3 regions of the Cupriavidus sp. SW-Y-13 genome follow, and region 1 is predicted to be linked to each of the others. Evidence: predicted binding sites of a transcription regulator. Region 1 holds the regulator's gene; each other region holds the start of a gene.

What was found. Region 1 encodes FNR, which switches genes on or off when oxygen is low (the NO sensors DNR and NnrR bind a similar motif). Its sites were predicted from a motif close to TTGATNNNNATCAA; they were not measured.
Region 2: cyoA (ubiquinol oxidase subunit II) is a predicted target of FNR. The motif match lies at 2,035-2,048, and genes of this name have one in related genera.
Region 3: GA566_RS27415 (MBL fold metallo-hydrolase RNA specificity domain-containing protein) is a predicted target of FNR. The motif match lies at 3,694-3,707, and genes of this name have one in related genera.

Annotation. Positions count from the first base shown of each region.
Region 1 is NZ_WHLX01000001.1:2,026,212-2,033,858, reverse strand. It holds gene ccoG (cytochrome c oxidase accessory protein CcoG) at 1-780, shown strand, start outside; gene GA566_RS09060 (FixH family protein) at 792-1,019, shown strand; gene GA566_RS09055 (hypothetical protein) at 1,016-1,261, shown strand; gene fnr (fumarate/nitrate reduction transcriptional regulator Fnr) at 1,328-2,053, opposite strand; gene GA566_RS09045 (sulfite exporter TauE/SafE family protein) at 2,138-2,908, shown strand; gene scpB (SMC-Scp complex subunit ScpB) at 3,457-4,365, shown strand; gene rluB (23S rRNA pseudouridine(2605) synthase RluB) at 4,394-6,328, shown strand; gene rimP (ribosome maturation factor RimP) at 6,667-7,155, shown strand; gene nusA (transcription termination factor NusA) at 7,152-7,647, shown strand, end outside.
Region 2 is NZ_WHLX01000002.1:2,427,730-2,435,376, forward strand. It holds gene cyoB (cytochrome o ubiquinol oxidase subunit I) at 1-823, opposite strand, end outside; gene cyoA (ubiquinol oxidase subunit II) at 955-2,016, opposite strand; gene GA566_RS26355 (MFS transporter) at 2,165-3,484, shown strand; gene GA566_RS26360 (carbonic anhydrase) at 3,507-4,154, shown strand; gene GA566_RS26365 (sensor domain-containing diguanylate cyclase) at 4,272-5,249, shown strand; gene GA566_RS26370 (HDOD domain-containing protein) at 5,257-6,708, opposite strand; gene GA566_RS26375 (bifunctional diguanylate cyclase/phosphodiesterase) at 6,708-7,647, opposite strand, start outside.
Region 3 is NZ_WHLX01000002.1:2,655,937-2,663,583, reverse strand. It holds gene GA566_RS27430 (zinc-dependent alcohol dehydrogenase family protein) at 1-257, shown strand, start outside; gene GA566_RS27425 (BON domain-containing protein) at 293-949, opposite strand; gene GA566_RS27420 (helix-turn-helix domain-containing protein) at 1,230-1,994, shown strand; gene GA566_RS27415 (MBL fold metallo-hydrolase RNA specificity domain-containing protein) at 2,233-3,591, opposite strand; partial or broken gene GA566_RS27410 (thymidine phosphorylase) at 3,845-4,879, shown strand; gene GA566_RS27405 (DUF1254 domain-containing protein) at 5,027-6,067, opposite strand; gene GA566_RS27400 (hypothetical protein) at 6,380-7,126, shown strand; gene GA566_RS27395 (LysR family transcriptional regulator) at 7,365-7,647, opposite strand, start outside.

The DNA of each region.
Region 1 (7,647 bases):
ATGTGTCCGTATGCGCGTTTCCAGAGCGTGATGGTGGACCGCGACACCTTTGTGGTGACCTATGACGTGGGGCGTGGTGAGCCGCGCGGCGGCCGCTCGCGGAAGCTGGATCACCGTGCCGCCGGCCTGGGCGACTGCGTGGACTGCAGCATCTGCGTGCAGGTGTGCCCGACGGGGATCGATATCCGGGACGGCCTCCAGTACGAATGCATTGGATGCGGAGCTTGTATCGACGCCTGCAATCAGGTCATGGACAAGCTGGAGTACCCGCGCGGGCTGATCCGGTACACCTCCGAGAATGCCATGCGATCGGCGTTGTCCATTGCCGAGGCCCGCAAGCGGCTGGTGCGGCCTCGCACCATGATCTACATGGTGATCTGGCTGGCACTGATGGGTGGCTTTGCCGCGTCGCTGGCGATGCGCACGCCGCTGAAGGTCGACATCATTCGAGACCGTGGAGCGCTTGGTCGCGAGGTGGATGGACGCTGGGTCGAGAACGTGTACCGGTTGCAGTTGATCAATGCCACCGAGTCACCAGTGACAATCGATGTGAAGGTAGATGGCTACGATATGAAAGGGCTCACCGTCGAGTATGACCAGACGGCCAGCACTCTAGATCCCACGTCGAACCGGCTGTTGCCAATTCGCATCCGTGTGCCGATCGAAGACGCCAGGCAAGGTACCCACAAGATCGACGTGACGGTCACGGCGGAAACCGAGTCGCAACGCCGGTCGCAGATCCGTCAGAGCACAAGCTTTATCGTTCCCCGCAACTTGTAAGAGGAGATGCAATGGCTCAGCGCCCCCAACAGCCTCCCCATGCCGTTCGACCCTGGTACAAGGAGCCGTGGCCGTGGATCTTGATGGCCGGCCCGATGCTGGCGATGGTGGGTTGTGGTATCACGATCTGGCTGGCCAGCACACATGCGGACGTCCCTGTGCGCGATGCCACCCGCCATGGACTGGTCGTCGAGAAAGCCGATGTCGGAAGCGCCACGGAACAAGGGAGTCATCCATGAGGTTGCGCTGGCTGATGTGGGTACTGTGGCCAGCGTTTCTGATGGGTGGCGCGGCTACGGCGGTAGTGTTTTCCGTTGTCGACCCGGGAGACATCAGTTTCTTCGGCCAACCGGTGGAGGCTTCGAGGCAGGCGATCTACACCGTGGGCTTTCTGCTGGCGTGGCTGTTCTGCGCACTGTCCAGCGGTCTCACGCTTTACACGATGCCGGGCAGGCTCAGCGATACCGATGAACTCGAATAGCAATTTCGCAAAAAAAGCCGCAACAGCGTGATGCTGTGCGGCTCTGGTCTTGCAGCAGGATGGCGCCTAGCAGGAGCGACTATAGACCTGCTTGATGCCAGCCATGTCGATGATCTTCACATGCCGTTGACGAATTTGGATCAGGCCAGCTTCCGCGAACCGGGAGAACAGGCGGCTGACGGTTTCGAGCTTGAGGCCGAGATAGCTGCCGATTTCCTCGCGGCTCATGCGCAGCACGAACTCCGTGGAGGAATAACCGCGTGCGGAGAGGCGCTCGGACATATTGACGAGGAAGGCGGCGAGTCTCTCTTCGGCACGCATCGAGCCAAGCGTGATCAGCATGACCTGGTCCTGCGAGATCTCCTTGCTCATAAGTCGCAGGAACTGACCTTGCAGCGAAGGCAGATGATTCGACAGCGATTGCAGATCGTCGAACCGCACGACGCAGACTTCAGCGTCCTCGAGGGCGGTCGCATCCGATGCATGTTGCATCTCGCCGAGTCCATCGAGGCCGATGACTTCTCCCGGAAGATGGAAGCCGGTAATTTGAGTACGCCCATCCTCCATGGTGACGTGGGTTTTCAGCGTGCCGAAACGAATGGCGTAGACCGCGGAGAGCGGTTCACCCATTCGATACAGCGTTTCGCCCTTGTGGACACGCACGCGCTCCTGCACGAGAGTGTCCATTTTTACGAGGTCCTGCTGCGACATGCCCACGGGCAGGCAGAGTTGGCCCATGGCACACGTGGAGCAGCGTGGCGACATCTCGGTAACGGGGATGGAAGTCAGCAATTGAAGTGCTCGTTTGAATGCGCTTGCAGCGAGGGCGCGATGCATGCATTTTACAGCGTCGAGTGACGCGGAAGCGAGGAACAGTTGCCATTTGGCGTGCTTTTAAGCGTTTTTCTGATTGCCCTGTTTGGCGGTGTGCATTGCGCGGCGATGTGTGGAGGAATTGCTATTGCAGTCGAACAAAATCCGCAGCAAGTGCAACAGACGGTCTCGTTCTTGCACCGTTCTAGACGGCACTGGTGGATGTCGATTTGCGTCATGCATGCGGGCCGGGTGACGACGTACATGTTGCTCGGCGCATTGGCCGGTGCAGTGGGTGCGGCGGCGTGGGCGCACGACTATCTGCCATTGCAGCGATGGCTGTTCGGCGTGGGGAGCCTGTTGCTGATCATGGCCGGATTGTGGTTGCTTTTCGGCTGGCAGATGCGCATGGGTGCCGTGGAACGTTTTGTCGCGCGGATCGCTTCGCACGTCGCCAAGCTCTTGCGGCACGTTCGATCGACTCAGGGGTTGCATGGCGGTCCTGCCGCAGTGCCGTCAGCGATGCACCGATTCGGCATGGGTCTTGTATGGGGTATGGTGCCCTGCGGAATGATCTATAGTGCGCTCGGCTTGGCGCTGCTGGCGGGCAATGCTTCGTCGGGCGCACTCGTCATGGGAGCCTTCGGACTAGGTACTTTGCCGAATCTGCTGGTGATCTCGGGGTTATCCGGTTACCTGCGGCAGTGGTCGCGCAAGCGGTGGGTTCGCACCGTTTCAGCTTTGCTCGTGGCGGGTTTCGGGTTGCTGGGGGTGGCCCGGGCCGTATGGCTTCCGGAGACGCTTGCGCACGCCGGATTCTGCGTGGTGTTCTGAATCGGCCACAGCCCCGGGTTGCGGTATCCGGCGGTAATGCCATACAATCGCGAGAACCACGGTATCGCGCCGCGTCATGCACGAGGCGTCGCCGGGGCGGTTTCTCTCATCAGGGATGCCCGCCCAGGGTTTCTGGCCATGCAGTTGCATGCCGGAACCATCCCCACAGTCCATCCGGTTCAAAAGATCTGGTTAAAAGGCCGACGGCGGTGTGGAAGGTGACGCCGGGTCAGGGCGAAGTTTCCTGAGCCGATATCCGATTGTTTCTTGCCGTCTTGGTCATGCGTTGGCCCAGGCGAATGTCCGCCCCGAAGGGGAGGCGCGACGCAAGAGGTCCGTCGACCGGTGATGGCTGCCGGCCCTGGACGATCTCCTGCCGGACAGTCCCGGCAATTCGATGCAAAGAACGAGGTGCACGGCGGCGCTGAAACCAGCGTGGACCGTCTGCGCGACGAGATGGCGATGGCTTTGGCCTCGCTGTATCTGCAATCTCCAGTGCCCCGGGATTCGTCCGGGGGCAGGTGCAAAGACAGGCTGCACACAATCACATGAATACCCAAGAGGCGAAGATCGTCCTCGAGACCGCGCTGATCTGTGCGCAGGAACCGTTGCGCGTCGGTGATCTGCGACGGTTGTTTGCCGACGATGTCGGTGCCGACACGATCCGGGTGCTCCTCGAAGAGTTGCGGAACGATTGGCAACGGCGTGGCGTGGAACTCGTGGCGCTGGCGAGCGGCTGGCGTTTTCAGAGCCGGCCCGAAATGCGCGAGTATCTCGACCGGCTCAATCCGGAAAAGCCGCCCAAGTATTCCCGCGCGGTGATGGAAACGCTGGCGATCATCGCGTATCGCCAGCCGGTGACGCGTGGCGACATCGAAGAAATCCGCGGAGTGACGGTCAGTACGGAAGTCGTCAAAAAGCTTGAGGACCGCGACTGGATCGAAGTGATCGGCCATCGTGACGTTCCTGGACGCCCGGCACTCTATGCGACGACCAAGGCGTTTCTCGATGACCTTGGCTTGCGTTCGCTGGACGAACTCCCGCCGCTTGAGGATGCTCAGGCGCAGGCCCAGGCAACGTTGCTGGATCAACAAGCCATCGACTTCGAAGATATCGCCACGGCCAATCCGCCTGCTGGCGACGAAGAGGCTTTTGCGGCCACGGAAGTGGTCCCCAACGCCGTGACGCCGGCGGACACCGAGAAGGCCGATGCGGAGACGCCGGCCAATTTGGAAACTGCCGATTCCACCGAGGTCATTGAAGGCGCATCGCAAGAACAAGAAAGCAGCGTCGAGTCCGATCCCCCGTCACTCGGGCAGGACGACGACGTGCCGCTGGCGCATGCCAACGGTTTCCACGTGGACACTCAGGCTTCCGTTTCGGAAGTTGCCGAGGAATCGGGTCTGGAGGGCGACGCGCCTTATCCGGCCGAGGACGACGAGCGCGTGTCCAACTGAATAACATGCAACATCGATAGTGAATACTTTGTCTGATTCCGCTGATCAAGACGTCCGCCAGCCGGACGTGCCGGGCGACACCGGCGCAGCGCCCGATACGGGCAATGGCGCGGACGGCGCGCCGCGCCGCAAGGGCCTCCGCCGCGGTCTGCGAAACCTGGTGGCGTCCCGCCGCCAGGGTGCCCAGGATCGGGATGCCGGTCGGGGTGATGCCGATGCGCCGCCGGTGCAGGCCGAAGAGGGTGCGCAGCCCGCAGCACCGCGGACACGCGGCCGACGCAAGCCTGCGCCTGCCGCCGATGCCGGTGAACAGGTCGCGGCTCCACGGGCGGAAATGCGGCCGGCTAATCCGCGCCAGTCCGAATCGGGCGAAGGCCAGCCGCAGCGCCGTCGGCGGCAGCAGCCGCAACGTAAGGCTGCGATGGTCGACGGTGAGAACAAGCCAGCAGCCGAGCAGGCCGGCAGGCGCAACAAGCCAGGCCCGCAGCAGCGCAAGGGCCAGGGTGGCGCTGGCAAACCGGGTGGTCGCGGCGATCAGCGCCAGGGTGAATCCCGTCAAGGTGACAAGTCGGCGAAGCCCGCCGGCAAGGCGCTCAAGGCTGCAGGTGGCGAGGATCTGTTCCGCTTTGTGATCTCCGAGCAGTTCGACCAGGAAGACATGGTCGTTCCGCGCACAAAGGCGAAGCCCGTTCGTGAGCTGACATCGGATGACGATGCGCCGAAGCTGCACAAGGTGTTGGCTGACGGTGGGCTGGGGTCCCGCCGCGAAATGGAAGAACTGATCCTGCAGGGTCGTGTTTCCGTCAACGGGCTTCCAGCACATATTGGCCAGCGGATCCTGCCGGCCGATCAGGTGCGCGTAAACGGCAAGCTGATCCACCGCAAGATTACGACCAAGCCGCCCCGGGTGTTGCTGTATCACAAGCCAGCCGGTGAAATCGTCAGCCAGTCGGATCCGGAAGGCCGTCCGACCGTATTCGACAGCCTGCCGCGTATCAAGAACGGCAAGTGGGTCGCCGTGGGCCGGCTGGACTTCAATACCGAGGGCCTGCTGATTTTCACGACTTCGGGCGATATCGCCAACCGCTTCATGCACCCGCGCTATGGCGTGGAGCGTGAATACGCGGTGCGCACGCTGGGTGAACTGGCCGAGTCCGATCGTCAGCGTCTGCTTCACGGCATCGAACTCGACGACGGCCAGGCTAACTTCCTGCAGATCGCCGATGGCGGTGGCGAGGGTGTGAACCAGTGGTATCACGTAGCGCTGACCGAAGGACGGAACCGCGAAGTACGCCGCATGTTCGAGGCGGTGGGCCTGACCGTTTCACGCCTGATTCGCACACGCTACGGGCAATTCCTGTTGCCACGTGGTCTCAAGCGTGGCCGTTGGCAGGAACTCGAAGCCACCGAGGTGCGCAACCTGATGGCCAATATTGGCCTGAAAGCACCGGCCAAGGGCGAGCAGGGCGGCGGCAAGGGCATGACCAAGGTGGGCGGGCGTAAGGCGCGCACCGAGGCTGCGATCGCGGGCATGCCCATGGTCACGGGCATGGATGGACTGCCGCGGTTCGAGAAAGCCGGTGGCAATCGCGGTGGCGGTAACGCCGGCCGCGGCCAGCCTGATCCGATGCAGACATCAATGGGCTACATCCCGTCGGGTCCTGCGCCGCTGACGTCGCACTCGACGAAGTTTGGCGGTGGCATGGGCGGTATGGGTGGCGGTGCACGTGGTCCTGGCGGTGCAGGTGGCCGTGGTGGGCGTGGTGGAAACGCTGGCAATGCTGGCAATGCCGGAGGCAACCGTCCGCGTCGTGGCGGTGGCGAGGTGAACGGCAATGTGATGCCGAAGGCTGCCAAGGGCGGCGGCAATGCCCGTGGCAATAGCGGTGGCGGGGCGGGTGGTGGTGGCGCACGGCGTCCGCGTGGTGGCGGGGGCGGTGGTGGTCGGGGCGGTCATCGCTGACGCCAGGCAGGGTGGGGTCGATGTGCGCATGGCGTCATTGCCCCCATCCAGTGCGGATACAACCGGCTTTTGCCTTTTGGACATAATCCGCGTATAATCCAAGTCTATTCAAAAGTATCATCCTCAGTGGGATGGGCGAATGATGGGCATTGCGCCCATTTTTTTTTGGTTCGCCCGTTCGTGAGTGCGCGTCGAGTGCGGCTGGTTTGCGCCACGCTGCGCACCGCCCGAGGGTGATGGGCAGGCAGGGGCAGCTTACAGGTTTCGGAAACTCGCTTTCAGAACGTTGTGTTGTCCAGTGCCTGCCACGGTGTTGAAGGCCACTACTCGGGATTACAGTGCATCTGGCAGATTTGATCGAAACCACCCTTATCGGCATGGGCTACGAGTTGGTTGAGCTTGAGCGTGCCCCGGCCGGACTTCTGCGTGTCTACATCGATCAGCCTGAAACCGGCATCGTCATTGAGGATTGCGAGAAGGTAAGCCGCCAGCTTACCCACGTTCTGACAGTGGAGAACGTCGATTACGAGCGCCTCGAAGTGTCGTCGCCCGGTCTGGATCGTCCGCTCAAGAAGTTGGCTGATTTTGTCCGCTTCGTCGGCGCCGAAGCCAGGGTCACGCTGCGCCTGCCGGTCAACGGCCAGAAGAATTTCGTCGGCATCCTGAGGGAACCCTCGGGCGAAGCTGGCGCCGAGAAGATCGGCCTGGAATTCGAGGGCAAGGATGGTCCGGCGCTGCTGGAATTCGCCATACCCGATGTCGACAAGGCACGCCTGGTGCCGGTGATCGACTTCAAGGGAAATCAAAGAAAAGGGAACAAGCAATGAGCCGCGAAGTTCTGTTGCTCGTCGATGCGCTAGCGCGCGAGAAGAACGTCGACAAGGATGTGGTTTTCGGTGCGCTGGAGGCGGCACTCGCCTCTGCGACCAAGAAGCGTTTCGAGGAAGACGTGGATATCCGCGTCCATATCGACCGTGAATCCGGTGAGCATGAAACGTTCCGCCGCTGGCTCGTGGTTCCTGACGAACAGGGCCTGCAGGAGCCGGACAAGCAGATCCTGCTGTTCGAAGCCCGTGACCAGATCGCCGATATCGAACTCGATGAGTTCATCGAGGAACAGATCGAGTCCGTGGAATTCGGCCGGATCGGCGCGCAGGCTGCCAAGCAGGTGATCCTGCAGCGCATCCGCGATGCCGAGCGCGAGCAGATCCTGAACGACTACCTCGATCGCGGCGAAAAGATCATGACCGGCACGGTCAAGCGCGCCGACAAGAAGGGTCTGATCGTGGAATCTGGCCGCGTGGAAGCGCTGCTGGCAC
Region 2 (7,647 bases), on a different contig from region 1:
TGGTGCCGACGTAGCGGTCGAGCGAGAGCAATGCGAGCGCTGCGGTCAGCACCGGAAATGCGGCCACGATCAGCACGTTGGAGCACAGCGCCGTCCACGTGAAGATCGGCATGCGCATCAGCGTCATGCCCGGTGCGCGCATCTTGACGATGGTGACCAGCAGGTTGATACCCGATAGCAGTGTTCCCACCCCCGCTACCTGTAACGCCCATATGTAGTAATCGACCCCCACGTCCGGACTGTGCAGGATGCCCGATAACGGTGGATATGCCAGCCAGCCGGTGCGCGCGAATTCGCCGACGAACAGCGACATCATCACGAGCACTGCGCCGCCGGTGGTCATCCAGAAGCTGAAGTTGTTGAGGAAGGGGAACGCCACGTCACGCGCGCCGATCTGCAGCGGCACCACAAAGTTCATCAGTCCCGTGATCAGCGGCATGGCCACGAAGAAGATCATGATCACGCCGTGTGCCGTGAAGATCTGGTCGTAGTGGTGAGGGGGCAGGTAGCCGAGGTTGTCGCCAAAGGCCACGGCCTGCTGAATACGCATCATCACTGCGTCGGCAAAGCCGCGCAGCAGCATCACGATGCCCAGGATGACGTACATGATGCCGATCTTCTTGTGGTCGATGCTGGTGAACCACTCGCGCCACAGGTAGCCCCAGACGCGGTAGTAGGTCAGCAGCCCTACCAGTGCCACGCCGCCGAGCAGCACGACGGCAAACGTGGCGATCAGGATCGGTTCATGCAGCGGGATGGCCTCCCACGAGAGTCGGCCAAAGATCGGATGAAGCGGACTGGCGAGTGTGGAGTGCTCGGGCATGTTTGTCACCTGGGCCTGTGTTGACCAATTCTGGCCGACGAGTGAGATGAAAAGCGTTGAAAGCCTGGATTACGCCGATTGCCTGGAATGCCGCATGGCAGACCGTCGCCATCGCAACGGTCACTGCAAGGTCAGCGTAACAATCGCCCGCCGTCCACCGCGCCCGGTGCCGCGCCATCCGGCGCGAATGCCGGCGACACAGCCACGGTATTGCTGGCGGTACAGATTTCAGCGGAAGGATCGAACTTGCCGCGGCTGCGGTCCAGCGCCATCGTGTCTGCCATGCAGGTGCCGCCATCCACGCAACGGTTCAGGATCTGCTGGTAGAGCTCGGGGGCCACGCTGGCATAGCGTCGCACCGGCTCGCGTTCGCTGGGCTTGGCCAGCGCCTGGTAGCTTTCTTTCGACAAGGGTGTGCCCGAGGCTTTCACCTGCTGTACCCATTTGTCGAAGTCGCCTTCGGAGAGGCCGTGGAACTTGAATGACATGTGCGAGAAGCCCGCGCCGCTGTAGTTCGATGACAGTCCCTCGTAGACACCGGGCTTGTTGATCACCGCGTGGAGCTTGCTTTCCATGCCGGGCATCGCGTAGACCATGCCGGCCAGGGAGGGCACGAAGAACGCGTTCATGACCGAGGTGGCCGTGAGCTTGAACGCGATGGGCCGGTCCACCGGCGCGGCCAGTTCATTGACCGTCGCAATGCCTTGCTCGGGATACAGGAACAGCCATTTCCAGTCCATCGCCACCACTTCCACGGTCAGTGGCTTGATGTCGGCGGGGACGGCGCGTTTGTCGTCGAGCCGTGTGATGGGCCGGTAAGGATCGAGCTGGTGGGTGCTCACCCATGTCACGGCACCCAGCGCAATGATGATCAGCAGTGGCGCGGCCCAGATGGCCAGTTCCAGCACGGTGGAGTGGTCCCACTCGGGGTTGTAGGGCGCGTCCTTGGCATTCTCTCGGTAGCGCCACGCGAACAGCAGCGTCAGGCATATCACCGGGACGATGATGAGCAACATCAGCAGCGTGGCGATGATGATCAGGTCGCGGTTGCGCACGGCGAGGTCGCCGGAAGGTGACAGCAGTACCGCGTTGCCACAACCCGCGACGGTCAGGAGCATGGCGATTGCGGCACTTCTAAGAAGTAATCTTTTCGTCACACCAAATGTTGGCACTGCAGCATCGAAGCGTGGCATGGTTCTCGGAAGTGGCGTTTGAATTACGTCGACGGCGGACCGACGTAGCAATCTTTCGATTTCCAATGGCAGTTTAGGCGCTATTCTTGTCAGTGCGGGACTTTAAGTGCAGTACGACATTCCTTCTGCTCTCGATGGAGACTCCACGATGGCCAGTCTGACCCACCAGCATCGCGCGTCGCCGACTGCACCTCCGGCGCCGGGACACCACGAGGTGGCACCTGCCGAAATCGCCACAGGCGTGGTGATTGGGCGTGCTTCCGAGTATTTCGATTTCTTCGTCTACGGCATCGCCTCGGTACTGGTTTTCCCGAAGGTCTACTTTCCGTTTGCCAGTGAGCTGAACGCGCTGCTGTTCAGCTTCGCGATCTTCTCGTTCGCGTTCATCGGCCGCCCGTTCGGCACCGCGCTGTTCATGCGCATCCAGCGCCGGTGGGGGCGGGGTACCAAGCTGACTGCCTCGCTGTTCCTGCTCGGCACCGCCACGGTGGGCATCGCCTTCCTGCCAGCCTATGCGTCGATCGGCAGCGCGGCGATCTACCTGCTGGCGTTCTTCCGCTTCGTGCAGGGCATTGCGTTCGGTGGCTCTTGGGACGGGCTGCCTTCGCTGCTGGCGCTCAATGCCCCGGCGGACAAGCGCGGCTGGTACGCGATGCTGGGGCAACTGGGCGCGCCCACGGGATTCATCATCGCGGGCGGGCTGTTCCTGTTCCTGCATGCGAGCCTGACACCGGCGGAGTTCATCGACTGGGGCTGGCGCTATCCGTTCTTCGTGGCCTTCGCCATCAACGTGGTGGCGCTGTTCGCACGGCTGCGGCTGGTGGTGACCCACGAATACACGCGGCTGCTGGAGGAAGACGAACTGGAGCCGCTGAGCACGTTGCAGATGGTCAACGCGCAGGGCTTCAACATCTTCCTGGGCGCCTTCGCCTCGCTGGCCAGCTATGCGCTGTTCCACCTCGTCACGGTCTTTCCGCTGGGCTGGGTGATCCTGCACAAGACCCAGGACATCTCCGACGTGCTGGCGATCCAGCTGGTGGGCGGCTTCATCGCGATCATCGGCACGATCATCTCCGGCTGGATTGCCGACAAGATTGGCCGGCGCACCACGCTGGCGGTAATGGCCGTGCTGATCGGTATCTTCAGTCTGGCCACGCCGTGGCTGCTGGGTGGCGATTCCACTGCGCAGGACATCTTCATCCTGGTGGGCTTCGGGTTGCTGGGCCTGTCCTATGGGCAATCGGCTGGCGCGGTCACGTCGAACTTCGATCCGAAATTCCGCTACACGGGCGCTGCATTGACCACGGACTTTGGCTGGCTGTTCGGTGCCGCGTTTGCGCCATTGGTCGCGCTGGGGCTGTCGTCGCTGTTCGGCCTGGCGGCGGTGAGCCTGTACCTGCTGTCAGGGGTGTTGGGCACGCTGATTGCGCTGCGCGTGAACCGTGCGCTCGGTACACCGGACGAATGACGCCTGACGTGAAAGCGCCGAAGTGAAAGATCTCGTCCGGGGCATCCTCAAGTTCCAGCGCGAAGCCTATCCGCAGCGCTCCGCGCTGTTCCGCCATCTCGCCACGCAGCAAAACCCGGGCACGCTGTTCATCGCCTGTTCCGACAGCCGCGTGGAACCCGCGCTGCTGACGCAGAGCGAGCCGGGCGATCTCTTCGTGATCCGCAACGCGGGCAACATCGTGCCCGCGTACGCGGTGCAGCCCGGCGGTGTGTCGGCCAGCGTGGAGTTTGCGGTGGCCGGCCTGAAGGTGCGCGACATCGTGATCTGCGGCCACTCGAACTGCGGGGCCATGACGGCGGTGGCGATGGGGCAGGACCTCGACCATATGCCGGCCGTGGCGCGCTGGCTCCAGCATGCTGGCGGTGCGCACAAGATCTGCCTGGCGAAACCGCATACGTCTGACCGGGAGCGCGTTGACGACATGGTGCGGCAGAACGTGATCGAGCAGCTTGCGCACCTGCGCACGCATCCGTCCGTTGCACAGGCACTGGAAGAGAAACGCGTGGACCTGCACGGCTGGGTCTATGACATTGGCACGGGCGGCATCGATGCCTACGACAGCCGCACCGGGAGCTTCGTACCGCTGGTCGAGCATCCCGAGGTCACGGCCACCATTGCACGAGCATGATTGCCTTGCGAACAATCGACGGAAAAGTGCAACAAAGGGTTCATTAACTGGGCGATCTGGCCGTAGTCAGGAATGATGTCATGCATACGGATTGATATGCCGGCCTGAACCCCGAACATGCAACTGCCCCCGATTCCTCCCAACGAAGCCCTGCGCGTGGCGACGCTGCGCTCACTGAATATTCTCGACACGCCGTACGAAGAGCGATTCGACCGTCTGACGCGCCTGGCCAAAAGACTGTTCGATGTACCGATTGCAGTCGTCAGCCTGATCGATACCAACCGGCAGTTCTTCAAGGCTTGCGAAGGACTCGATGGCAGGGAAGCGCCGCGCGATACGTCGTTCTGCGGCCACGCCATCAACTGCGACGACATCCTGCTGATTACCGATGCCACGCAGGACCCGCGCTTTCATGACAATCCGCTGGTCACGGGCGAACCGAATATCCGCTTCTACGCAGGATGCCCGCTCGCGGCGGCCAATGGCGTGAAGCTTGGCACGCTGTGCCTGGTAGACCGGACGCCGCGCGAGTTTGGCCCCGAAGACCGCGCGTTGCTGCACGACCTGGCACAGATGGCCGAGCAGGAACTGGCAGCGGTGCAACTGGCGACGATGGACGAACTGACATCGTTGTCGAATCGTCGCGGGTTTGCCGTGCTGGGCCAGCATGCCGTGGAACTGTGCCGACGACTGGAGCGGCCCGCGACGCTCGTGTTCTTCGATATGGATGGCTTCAAGCTCATCAACGACCAGCTCGGCCATGCCGAGGGGGACCGCGCGTTGATGGCGTTCGGAGCGGAATTGCGCGCGGCGTTTCGGGAGTCCGATGTGGTGGGGCGGCTTGGTGGCGATGAATTTGCCGCGCTGCTGACCAATACCGATCTGAACGGTTGCACCGACGCGCTGGCACGGTTGCATGCGCAGGTGGCGGCGTGGAATGCGCGCAATCCGGCTGGCTATGCGCTGCGTTACAGCACGGGCGCCATTGCGTTCACGCCGCCGCGCCATGGCAACATCCACGACCTGCTGGCCGAAGCCGATGCGGCGATGTATCGCAACAAGGCCGAGCGCAAGGCGGCGCAGAACCCTCAGTAGCGCCGGATCAGCGCGGACGCGGCACGCTGCGGTCGGGCGCCGCGCGCATGACCCCAGCGGCGATCTCCTGCATCAATGCGTCGATGGCATCGATCTCGGCTTCGCCGAGGGCGGCCGGCATGCGCGTTGCGCCCCAGTCGCCGTAGATCAGCGCGATACAGCGATTGCGCATCTTGACGGGTGCCAGCACCACGGAGCGCGCGTCGGGCAATGCATCGCGATACCAGCGCGGCATGCGGTGTGCCACTTCGGGGTCGAATGTATCCTCGATCAGCAGCGGCCGCGACGACAGGCCCGCGAAGTGGAAGACGTCGGGGACGAATCCTTCCTCGAACGACAGCGCCGGCAATGCCTCGCGCATGCCTTCGCCAAAGCCCAGCCGCGCGTGGAAACGCCGCGTCGCCGGGTTCAGCATCATCAGGAAGCAGCGCGAAAAATCCAGCGCGCGCATGCTGGTCTCCAGCACCATCGGCGCCAGTTGAGACACCGACAGGCCCGCACCTTCGCGGCGTACCTCGGCCAGACCTTGCTGCAGCCGCTCCAGCACGTGTACGGGCTGCGCACCGTGCGACGCCGCGCCATCCGTGGGAGCGACCGTTTCCGCCTCGGTGATCGAGGCATTGAGCGTATCGGCCTGGCTCACGGCCACGCCGACATCGCCGGGATTCAGGCCCAGCATCTTGGCGTGCGACATCAGCAGCGCCTCGACCGATTCCTGGGTGCCTTCGCGCACCATTGTTACCGCCGCTTCGGAGGAAACATGGGCGATGGCCGCGAGCCAGTCCGAATGCGTTTCGATGCGGGTATCCGACGAGATCGTGCGGGGTTTCATCGCATGGGCGATCAGCCCCGGCAGGCGCCATTTCGCGGCGGCGGCCTCGGCGATTTCCTCCAGCGAGACGCCAAGCACCTCCAGCGTGGCCTCGTTCTCCGTCATCGGATGCGCGGCGCACATGGCCTCCACGCGCTCCCATTCGTCGGGGAAGTAGAAGACCAGCAGCAGCCGGCTCATGTGGTACATCAACGTGCAGACGACGGCTTCCTCGCCCTCGTTGATGCCGCGTGCCTGGCTCAGTGCGCGCGTGATCTCGCCCGCCACCAGCACGCGTTGCAGCGCCTTGGCGGCCTGCGGGCGCTTGGGCGCCACGCCGTGGAAGTAATCGAGCAACTGGATGCCGAGCGTGAGGTGGCTGATTGCCTCCACGCCCAGGACCAGGATCGCGCGCGAGACCGTGGTGACCTCGCCGCCGAAAGAGCGGTACATGGCCGAGTTGGCCAGCCGGATCACCTTCTGCGACAGGCTGAAATCGGAGAGCACGCTCGTGGCCATCTCGCCTACGCTGAGATCGGCATTGAGCGTCTTGAAGATGTTGTCGACACAGTACTGCAGCGTGGGGAAGTCTCCCTGCTGCGCCATCCGTGCCCACAAGGTCTCGAAGAAGGCTGTCTTGGATGACATCAGGCAGCCACCCGTTGCGTGAAGACTTCACCCTGGCCCATGACGAGCGTGCCGTCGAGCACCGAGTTCTCGAAATCGGCCGGACTCAGGGCGCGTGCATAGCGCCAGCCCTGTACGAGATCGCAGCCCTGCGCCGCGAGCAGATCGCCTTGCGCCTCGGTCTCCACGCCCTCGGCGATGGCCACCAGGCCCAGCTCGCGCGCCAGCGACAGCACCGCGGAGACAATGGTCCGCGCGTGCGGGGAATCGATCATGTCCGCCACGAAACTGCGGTCCACCTTGAGTGCAGACAGCGGGAAGCGGCGCAGATAGGACAGGCTCGAATAGCCGGTGCCGAAATCGTCCACGGCAAAGCGGATGCCGAGCGCGCGCAGCGACAGCAGCAATTGCTCGGCCGCCTTCGGGTCGGTCATCAGCACGCTTTCCGTGATTTCCAGCACCAGACGGTCCGCGCCGATACCGGCGTCCTGGATGGCGGCGCGCACGCTGTCGAAGAAGTTCGGATGCAGGAACTGCACGGCCGATACGTTCACCGACATATGGCCCACGTGGATGCCCTGTGCATCCCAGGCCGCCAGTTGCGCGCAGGCGCAGCGCAGCGCCCAGGCGCCCAGATGCTTGATCAGGCCATTCTTCTCGGCCACGGGAATGAAGATGTCCGGGCGAATGGCTTCACCGGCATGCTCCCAGCGCATCAGCGCCTCCACCGCGCAGATCTTGCCGGAGTCCGGCCAGACGATGGGCTGGTAGTGCAGCAGGAATTCGCCGTTCTGCACGGCCTCGAACATGCTTTGCTCGATGCGGAACTGCTCGTCGAGCCGGCGATCGAGTTCGGACGTATAGACGCAGTAGCGGTTCTTGCCCAGCGCCTTGGCCTCGTACATCGCCAGGTCCGCGCGGCGCAGCCATTGCGATTCGCTCTGCGGCGCGCCGGCCGAA
Region 3 (7,647 bases), on a different contig from region 1:
ACAAGGGAGGCGTGGTCGTATGCGGCGGCATCCACATGAGCGATATTCCGTCGTTTCCGTATCGGCACCTTTGGGAAGAGCGGCGCATCGTATCCGTTGCCAACCTCACGCGCGAAGATGGTGTGGGGCTCATGAACGTGGCCGCAAGCCTTCCAATTCAGGTGCACACCACGGTTTATCCGCTGCGCGATGCGGACAAGGCGCTGGGAGATATGCGCGCAGGACGGCTTGTTGGCGCCGCAGTCCTGCGCATCTGACTGGCCGATGGCGCGGGCTTCGTACCAACGCAACGCTACTGCGGCAGCACCCGGATGTCGTCTACGACCTTCGTCGCGCCGGGAGCGCTCCACGCGGCGTTGAACGCCGCCTGACGTTCGGCCAGCGACGTGACATGCCCCGACAGGGTAACCACGCCATCCTTGACGACGACCTTCACATGTCGCGCATCTTGCGCTGCCTGACGGTGCAAGGCGTCCTCGATGCGCCGCTGCACGTCGGGCGCGCTGGTTCGGGGCCGCAGCACAATCTGATTCACGATGCCTCGCACACCATTGAGCAGGCGCACCGCATCGGCGGCGGCACGACGTTGATAGTCCCAGTCGACCTCGCCCGAAAGCGTCACCATGCCACGCTCCACTACCACGCCGAGTTGGCCAGCAGCCACGACTGAATTCCAGGACAAAGCGTTTTCGACGGCCCACGCGATATCGGCGTCGGTTCGCACCCCATCACCCGGCAGCACCACCTCCAATTCCACGGCAAGTGCGCGTACACCCGCCACGCGTCGCGCAGCCCGCTCGACACAGCGTTTGGCATGGAATGAACGCGGATTCCCGGTGAGCGTGACGATGCCATCCCTTACCTGCACTCCCACCTCTCGCTCATCGACTTCCGGGTCCCACGCCAGTTCGTCCAGGACGTCCTGCTTTAGTTGAATATCGCTTTTCATCATTCCCTCCTTTGCCTATCCGCGTCCTGCCTCTCAGTGACTCTAGGCGTAACTCGACGGGCGGCTTTGCGTTGGCGCAAGGCCCTGCCGGGCGACCGCACATTCTGCGGGCAAGTGCGTGTCAGGTTTTCCTGACACGCACCCAGCACAATCTGACCCGCCTCTCAGCCACGGCTGATTTCGGCCGAACCGGCCGTGATCAATACTTCAGGCAAATCGGGAGACACCGAGTACGGACGCCGGCGTGCAGCCAGCGAATCGAACAGCAAAAGGGGATGACATGCAGCACCAAGCAGTAGAATTTCGCACGGCCGTGCCTCCGCCCTACCCTGAACCCTACGCGCCAGCGCAGTTCATGGCCCAGACACCCAGATGTGTCCATTGCAGCCTGCGGCCGCTCTGCCTGGCGGCGGAACTCGACACCGATGACATACCCCGACTCGAGTCGATCATCGGACGGTGGCGCACGGTGCATCGTGGAGACTACCTATTCCGCGTGGGCGACAAATTCCAGTGCCTCTATACGCTGCGCTCAGGATCGTTCAAGGTCGTAGCAGGCCACGAGGAAGGTGTCGAGCACGTCACGGGCTATCTGTTGCCGGGCGACATGCTCGGGCTAAGTGCCATCTCCAGTGACCAATACGATTGCGATGCCATTGCACTGGAAGACAGCACCGTGTGCGTGATCCCGTTCTTACCGCTGGAACAGCTTTGCCGCGACATGCGCGGCGTACAGCATCAATTGCACAAACTGCTGAGCCAAGAGATCGTGCGCGAATCCCGCCAGACCACGCTGCTGTCGGGCATGCCATCGGAGCGTCGGGTCGCGGCCTTCTTGCTCAACGTTTCGCGGCGCCTGCGCGCCAGGGGCTACTCGGCACATGCTTTCACACTCCGGATGACGCGCGAGGAAATTGGCAGCTACCTGGGCATCAAGCTGGAAACGGTCAGCCGTACGTTCTCGCGCTTCCAGCGCGAGGGGCTGATCCGCGTGGACGGCAAGAAAATCGAGATCTTCGATCTGGATGCGCTGGCGCAGGTCTGAGCGTCACGCAGCGCGCACGACCCACGCCGGCACGCCGCCGGCCCGGCGTGATCGAACTCGCCCACTAACGTGCCACAGCCGCACAGCGCCGTGGCTCTTGGTCTCGTGCTGGCCAAGCTCGAAGAATTATGCGCGCTACGCGCTAGTGCCGTGGCACCCACTCCAGATGTGGCATTCCAAGTAAATGCCGCGATTTTCGTTTCGCAACTTTATCGGGTGGCATTTACTTGTTTCTCCCCTACTCCAGCAAATACTTCTGCCGGTACTCGGGCATCGTCACTCGCCACTTCAGCTCGTGTTCGATGCGCTGGCGTAACGCGTCGCTGGCCGCTGGCTCGCCATGCACGACGAACGTCTGACGCGGCGGACACTCGAACCCCTTCAGCCAGGTCATCAACTCGTCGCTATCGGCATGGGCCGACAGATTCTCGATTTGAGCCACTTCGGCGCGGATGTCGATGTCCTTGCCATGCAGCCGGATTTGCTTGGCGCCACTGCACAGGCGAGCGCCGCGCGTGCCGGGAGCCTGGAATCCGGACAGCAGGATGGTGTTTCGCGGGTCCGGGCCGAACGCTTCCAGGTGGTGCACCACGCGCCCCCCAGTAGCCATACCGCTGCCTGCCAGGATGATCTTCGGACTGTGGTCCGAATTCAGGCGTATGGATTCCTCAGTGCTGGTCACGGCATTGGCCATGTTGCAAGCGCCCGCGCAGCTTGCCTCGTCAATGCGTAGTTCCGAGACATGGCGGGCAAAGATCGTCGTCGCCGCGATAGCCATGGGGCTGTTCAGATAAACGGGCACGTCCGGCAGCCGGCGCAACTGCCTGAGCCGGTACAGGCAGTACAGCAACGACTGCGCACGGCCTACTGCAAACGTCGGGATCACGAGCGTGCCGCCCCTGTCGATCGTGCGGCTGACGATGTCGCCCAGTGCGTCGATGGGATCCACGTCGGGATGACACCGGTCGCCGTATGTGGATTCCACGAACAGCCAGTCGGCACGTTTCAGGAAGGCGGGTGCGCGCATCACCGAGTCATTCAATCGCCCAAGATCGCCGGAGAACACCAGGCGCTGCCCGTCGACGTGCAAGGTAACACTGGACGCGCCGATGATGTGGCCGGCGTGACTGAACTCGGCATAGATGTCCGAGCCCACCGGTACGCGTGTGTCGAATCGCACTGCCTCCAGGCGATGCACCGCGCGCTCGGCATCGGCGCGCGTGTACAGCGGCATTGCCGGATCGTGACGCGAGAACCCTCTTCGGTTTGCATACGCCGCGTCCTCCTCGGCCAGCGCCGCGCAGTCGGGAAGCAATACGCCGCACAATTGCGCTGTACCCAGCGTGCAGTACACGCGCCCGCGGAATCCGTTGCGGATCAGCAGAGGCAGGTAGCCACTGTGATCGATGTGCGCGTGGGTCAGCACCACCGCGTGCAAGCTGGCGGGATCCACCGGCAGCGCATCCCAGTTACGCAGGCGCAGGGCTTTGAATCCCTGAAACAGGCCGCAATCCACCATCACGCGGAGGCGTCCCGTATCCACGACGTACTTGGAGCCAGTCACCGTATCGGTGGCGCCCAGACATTGCACTTTCATCGATATCTCCCTGTCCATGCCGCGCCATCGCCAACCGGATGCCTTGCGGTGCGCACAGCGCGCAGCAGTATTTTCAGCATGGATCGCACGCAGGGCGGTAGCTTGATTTCCATCAACGTCCGGGCACTTCGCATCCAGAAATGCCTGCGCCGCACACTCGCAGCGGCGATGGCTGTGATCCATGTCCTGCACACCGCTCAGCACATTCTGATTTCCTTGTCGGCGCGCGGCGTCCATACTGGGATCACCGTTGATGCTGCCCTACTTTCCCGCCATGCTGGCATTCAAGCCTCTCGGAATCGACACGTGGCAGGAGCACGTGATCTACCTCCATCCCGACTGTCCGGTATGCGGAGCAGAAGGCTTTTCGGCGCAGGCGCGGGTGCAGGTGCGAATTGGTGCGCGCACACTGATCGCCACGCTGAACCTGGTGGGCTCCCCGCTGCTGCATACTCACCAAGCCAGCCTCTCGGCAAGCGCTGCAGGGGAACTGGGCGCCCGTGAAGGCGATGCGGTCGAGATCACGCACGCGCCAGCCCTGGAATCAATGCGCGCAGTCCGCGCAAAGATCCATGGCTTGGTCATCGACGACACACAACTGGCCGGCATCATCACGGACATTGCTGGTGAGCGTTACACGGAAATGCAGATCGCGGCCTTCCTTGCGGCCTGCGCGGGCGGCAGAATGAACGAGCAGGAAGTTATCGGCTTGACCCGCGCGATGATCGGCACAGGAGAGCAATTGCGCTGGGACCGCGAGGTGGTGGCCGACAAGCATTGCGTGGGCGGGCTGCCGGGCAATCGCACAACGCCAATCATCGTGGCAATTGTGGCCGCCGCCGGGCTGACAATTCCCAAGACCTCCTCACGCGCGATCACATCTCCAGCGGGCACGGCGGACACCATGGAGACCCTGACACGAGTGACACTGGACGTGCACGAACTGCGGCGCGTCGTGGAACGCACGGGTGCCGCGCTCGCGTGGGGCGGCGCACTGAACCTCAGTCCGTCCGACGACGTGATGATTCGTGTCGAACGCGCCCTGGATATCGACAGCGACGCCCAGTTGGTTGCGTCGATCCTGTCGAAGAAGGTGGCTGCCGGGGCCACGCACGTGCTAATCGATGTCCCCGTAGGCCCGACGGCCAAGGTGCGTTCCGAAGCCGACCTGTTGCGCCTGGAATCCTTAATGCAACGCGTGGCGGGGGCGTTCGGACTGCAAGTGGTGATGGTGCATACCGACGGAGCCCAGCCAGTTGGTCGTGGCATCGGTCCGGCGCTGGAGGCCCAGAACGGCCACGAGCGGCCCTTCGGCAATAGGCTTCTGTTCGGCTGCTGTCAGTCCCTGGCCCGCCGTTGCAGGACATCCGATCCGGCGGCTTCGTGTCCCGTGCGGACGTTGAAGCAGAAAGCAACATGGCGCTGCTTCTTGCTGCTATCGGACCACTTGAGCTTTGGGGAACTGCCAGCTTCCTTTCAGGATTTCCTGGCGCGGTCGGTACATCCGTGCGGTGTAGTTCCAGCCCTCGACGATGGGCAGGCAGTTCGGGATCTTGCCGTCGCATCCGCCGAACTGGACAGTCACCGAACCATCCGCGTTCTTCTTGGCCGTGACGTCATTGACCGAGTAGGCGTTGTAGTTGTTCTTCTCGAAGAAGCCCTTGGCGTTGTACAGGCTGACCGACCAGAACGCATCCACCGGAACGTTGCGTGGCACCGTCAGTTTGTAGATGGTCTTGCCATCGTTCTTTTCTGGCGTGAAGCTGGCGTAGCTCGCGTCCTTGTCCGGATTGCCGCCCCAGCCGGCGGCCGTGCCGATCAGGTGGTGGATGGGGTCGACCTGATCCTTCCTGCCGAAGGAGCGGTCGAAGCCCGAGTGCTTGGCCAGGGCGAGCAGGATGTTGCGAACCTCCTTCAAGCTGGATTCATCCCAGTTGGGCAACTCGAGCTTGCCGGTGTTCTTTTGGTCAAGCTTGATCGCGTCCTGCAGTTTGTGGACCGCCTCAAGGTCCTTGGGGTCCGCGGGATCCACCAGGGTGCGGACGGCCACGAAGGCATACCGCGTTCCCATGTTCTTCTGCGTGATCGCGCGTGGCTTGTTGTCGTACGCGACGAACTGCACGTAATGGTCTTCATTGAGCACCATCAGCGACATGAAGCGCTTGCCCGCGTTGGGCAGGGTGACTGTGGCGGGACCGGCCGCCAAGTCCAGAACCGCGAACGAATAGAGCGTGTCGCGGTTCATCCGGATGACGGTCTGGTTCTCGACTGAGGCAGGTTCCCGCGAATGATGGAACTTGCCGAGTCCACCGGCCACCTTGGCATTGCTTGCCAGGTAATTGTCCGTCTCCGCGCGGGTGAAGTTGTCGACCGTCACCGGAACGCTGCCCTGCGCCAGTGCGGCGCCGGACAGAACGGAAGTCAGAGCGCCTGCGGCAACCGTCGCAAGTACGGTTCGAATAAAGTCGAATGGCATGGGACGAATGAGACGGATGGGTGAAGACAGTCCGATAGTGGCAGACAAATGCATCAATAAGCAAGTCGTGGACACTCGATCCGACCGTACCATCTTCGGCGGCGATCTCGACACCGCAGGCGACCTCGAGCCAATAACCGGTTTGCAGCGGAGAGGTGCCGTTCTGGCCCGGCTCGAAGAAGTTCGGCAACGGATCGGTGACGCGCCGATGGCGTCCAGCCCGCCCGGCTGGAGCGGTTTGGCCAACCCGGCTCCGCGCCAGTTGAGCCCGCCGGCTCGCTGCCCGCCGCGTCGAGCCGGCTCTGGCGCGCCATGTCGACTGACCCGGCCCAGGACCAGATCGTGCTGCAGACCAGCCCGGACATAGGAATGTTCAGCGTCAACGCGTATCCGGTGGATGCCACCCAGCCCGTGCAGGCCTATTCCCTGCAAGGTTGCGGCGCCGTGACCCCGTTGTTCGATATGGTAGTCATGTCCGGCGGCGGCTTGTTTTATGGGTATGACTGCGGAGGCGGCCTTGTCCAGTCGGGCTATGCCGGCGGCACCATACTGGGGGGCTCGGCGGGTACGCCATTGATCAGCCTGGCCATGATGCCGGACGGTTCGTCGCTGGCCATCGGCACCGACGGTTTTCGTTACCAAGGGGTATGGGCCTGGCCGTGGTTGACGCAGGCGGGCGCCGCGGGTTTTGGCGGGGTGAACTCCGGAATCATCCTGCCCGCCATGACCGCCAATAGCGCCATCTCGGTCGCATGGGACGCTTCGACTGCCATCACCCGATACGTCGCCGACAGCAGCGTCCAAAACATTTACATGGGCGGGGTTGCATTTGCCCGAAAGGCCGACGCCGCCAGCTTCGTGGAAGTCGACGGAGCCGGGCGGTTCACGATCTACCGGCTCAATCCTGGCACGACGGTGGTGAGCTCGACGAAGCCTCTCGCAGGCCCCGCTGGAAGCAGCGTCCCCACCGACTTCGCCGCCGCTGTCGACGCCAACGGCAAGGTGCGTCTCATTGTCCGGATGCCGAATGGATCGACCTGGGTGTACGACGAGCCCTGAGGCAATAGCAAACAGTGCCTGGCGACCGCCGGGCACTCCTCTCTGACCATGTACTAAGTCAGTTCGAACCAAAGCCCGCCGACCGCTCCCGGACAAAGATCGGCCATTCACATTTGAATGGCCGATGACTCAGAAGGGTCGATCAGAGACTGTTCAGTCTGCCTGCATGGCGCCCGCACAGTTTGCGCCTCACGCGTCGCCACGGCCGTCCGGTGGCTCCACTCATGAATCCTGTTGTTCAAGCGCCCGCCAGTGATTTGACCAGTTCGTCGAACACCAGTCGCACGCGAGGCGCTACAGGACCACGTTGGGGCCGGTAGACATAGAGGTCCCACGGACTTGGCTCGAGAGGTTGCATCACGCGCACCAGGCGTCCCGCAGCGATGTGTTCATCGGCCATGAACCCCGCAATCTGGCCAAATGCCAGGCCGGACAGCACCGCATCCAGTTCCGCTTCTGAATCATTGCTGGCGAACGTTGGCGCTGATGGCGTGTACTTGCGTCCCTGCGAGAACATCCAT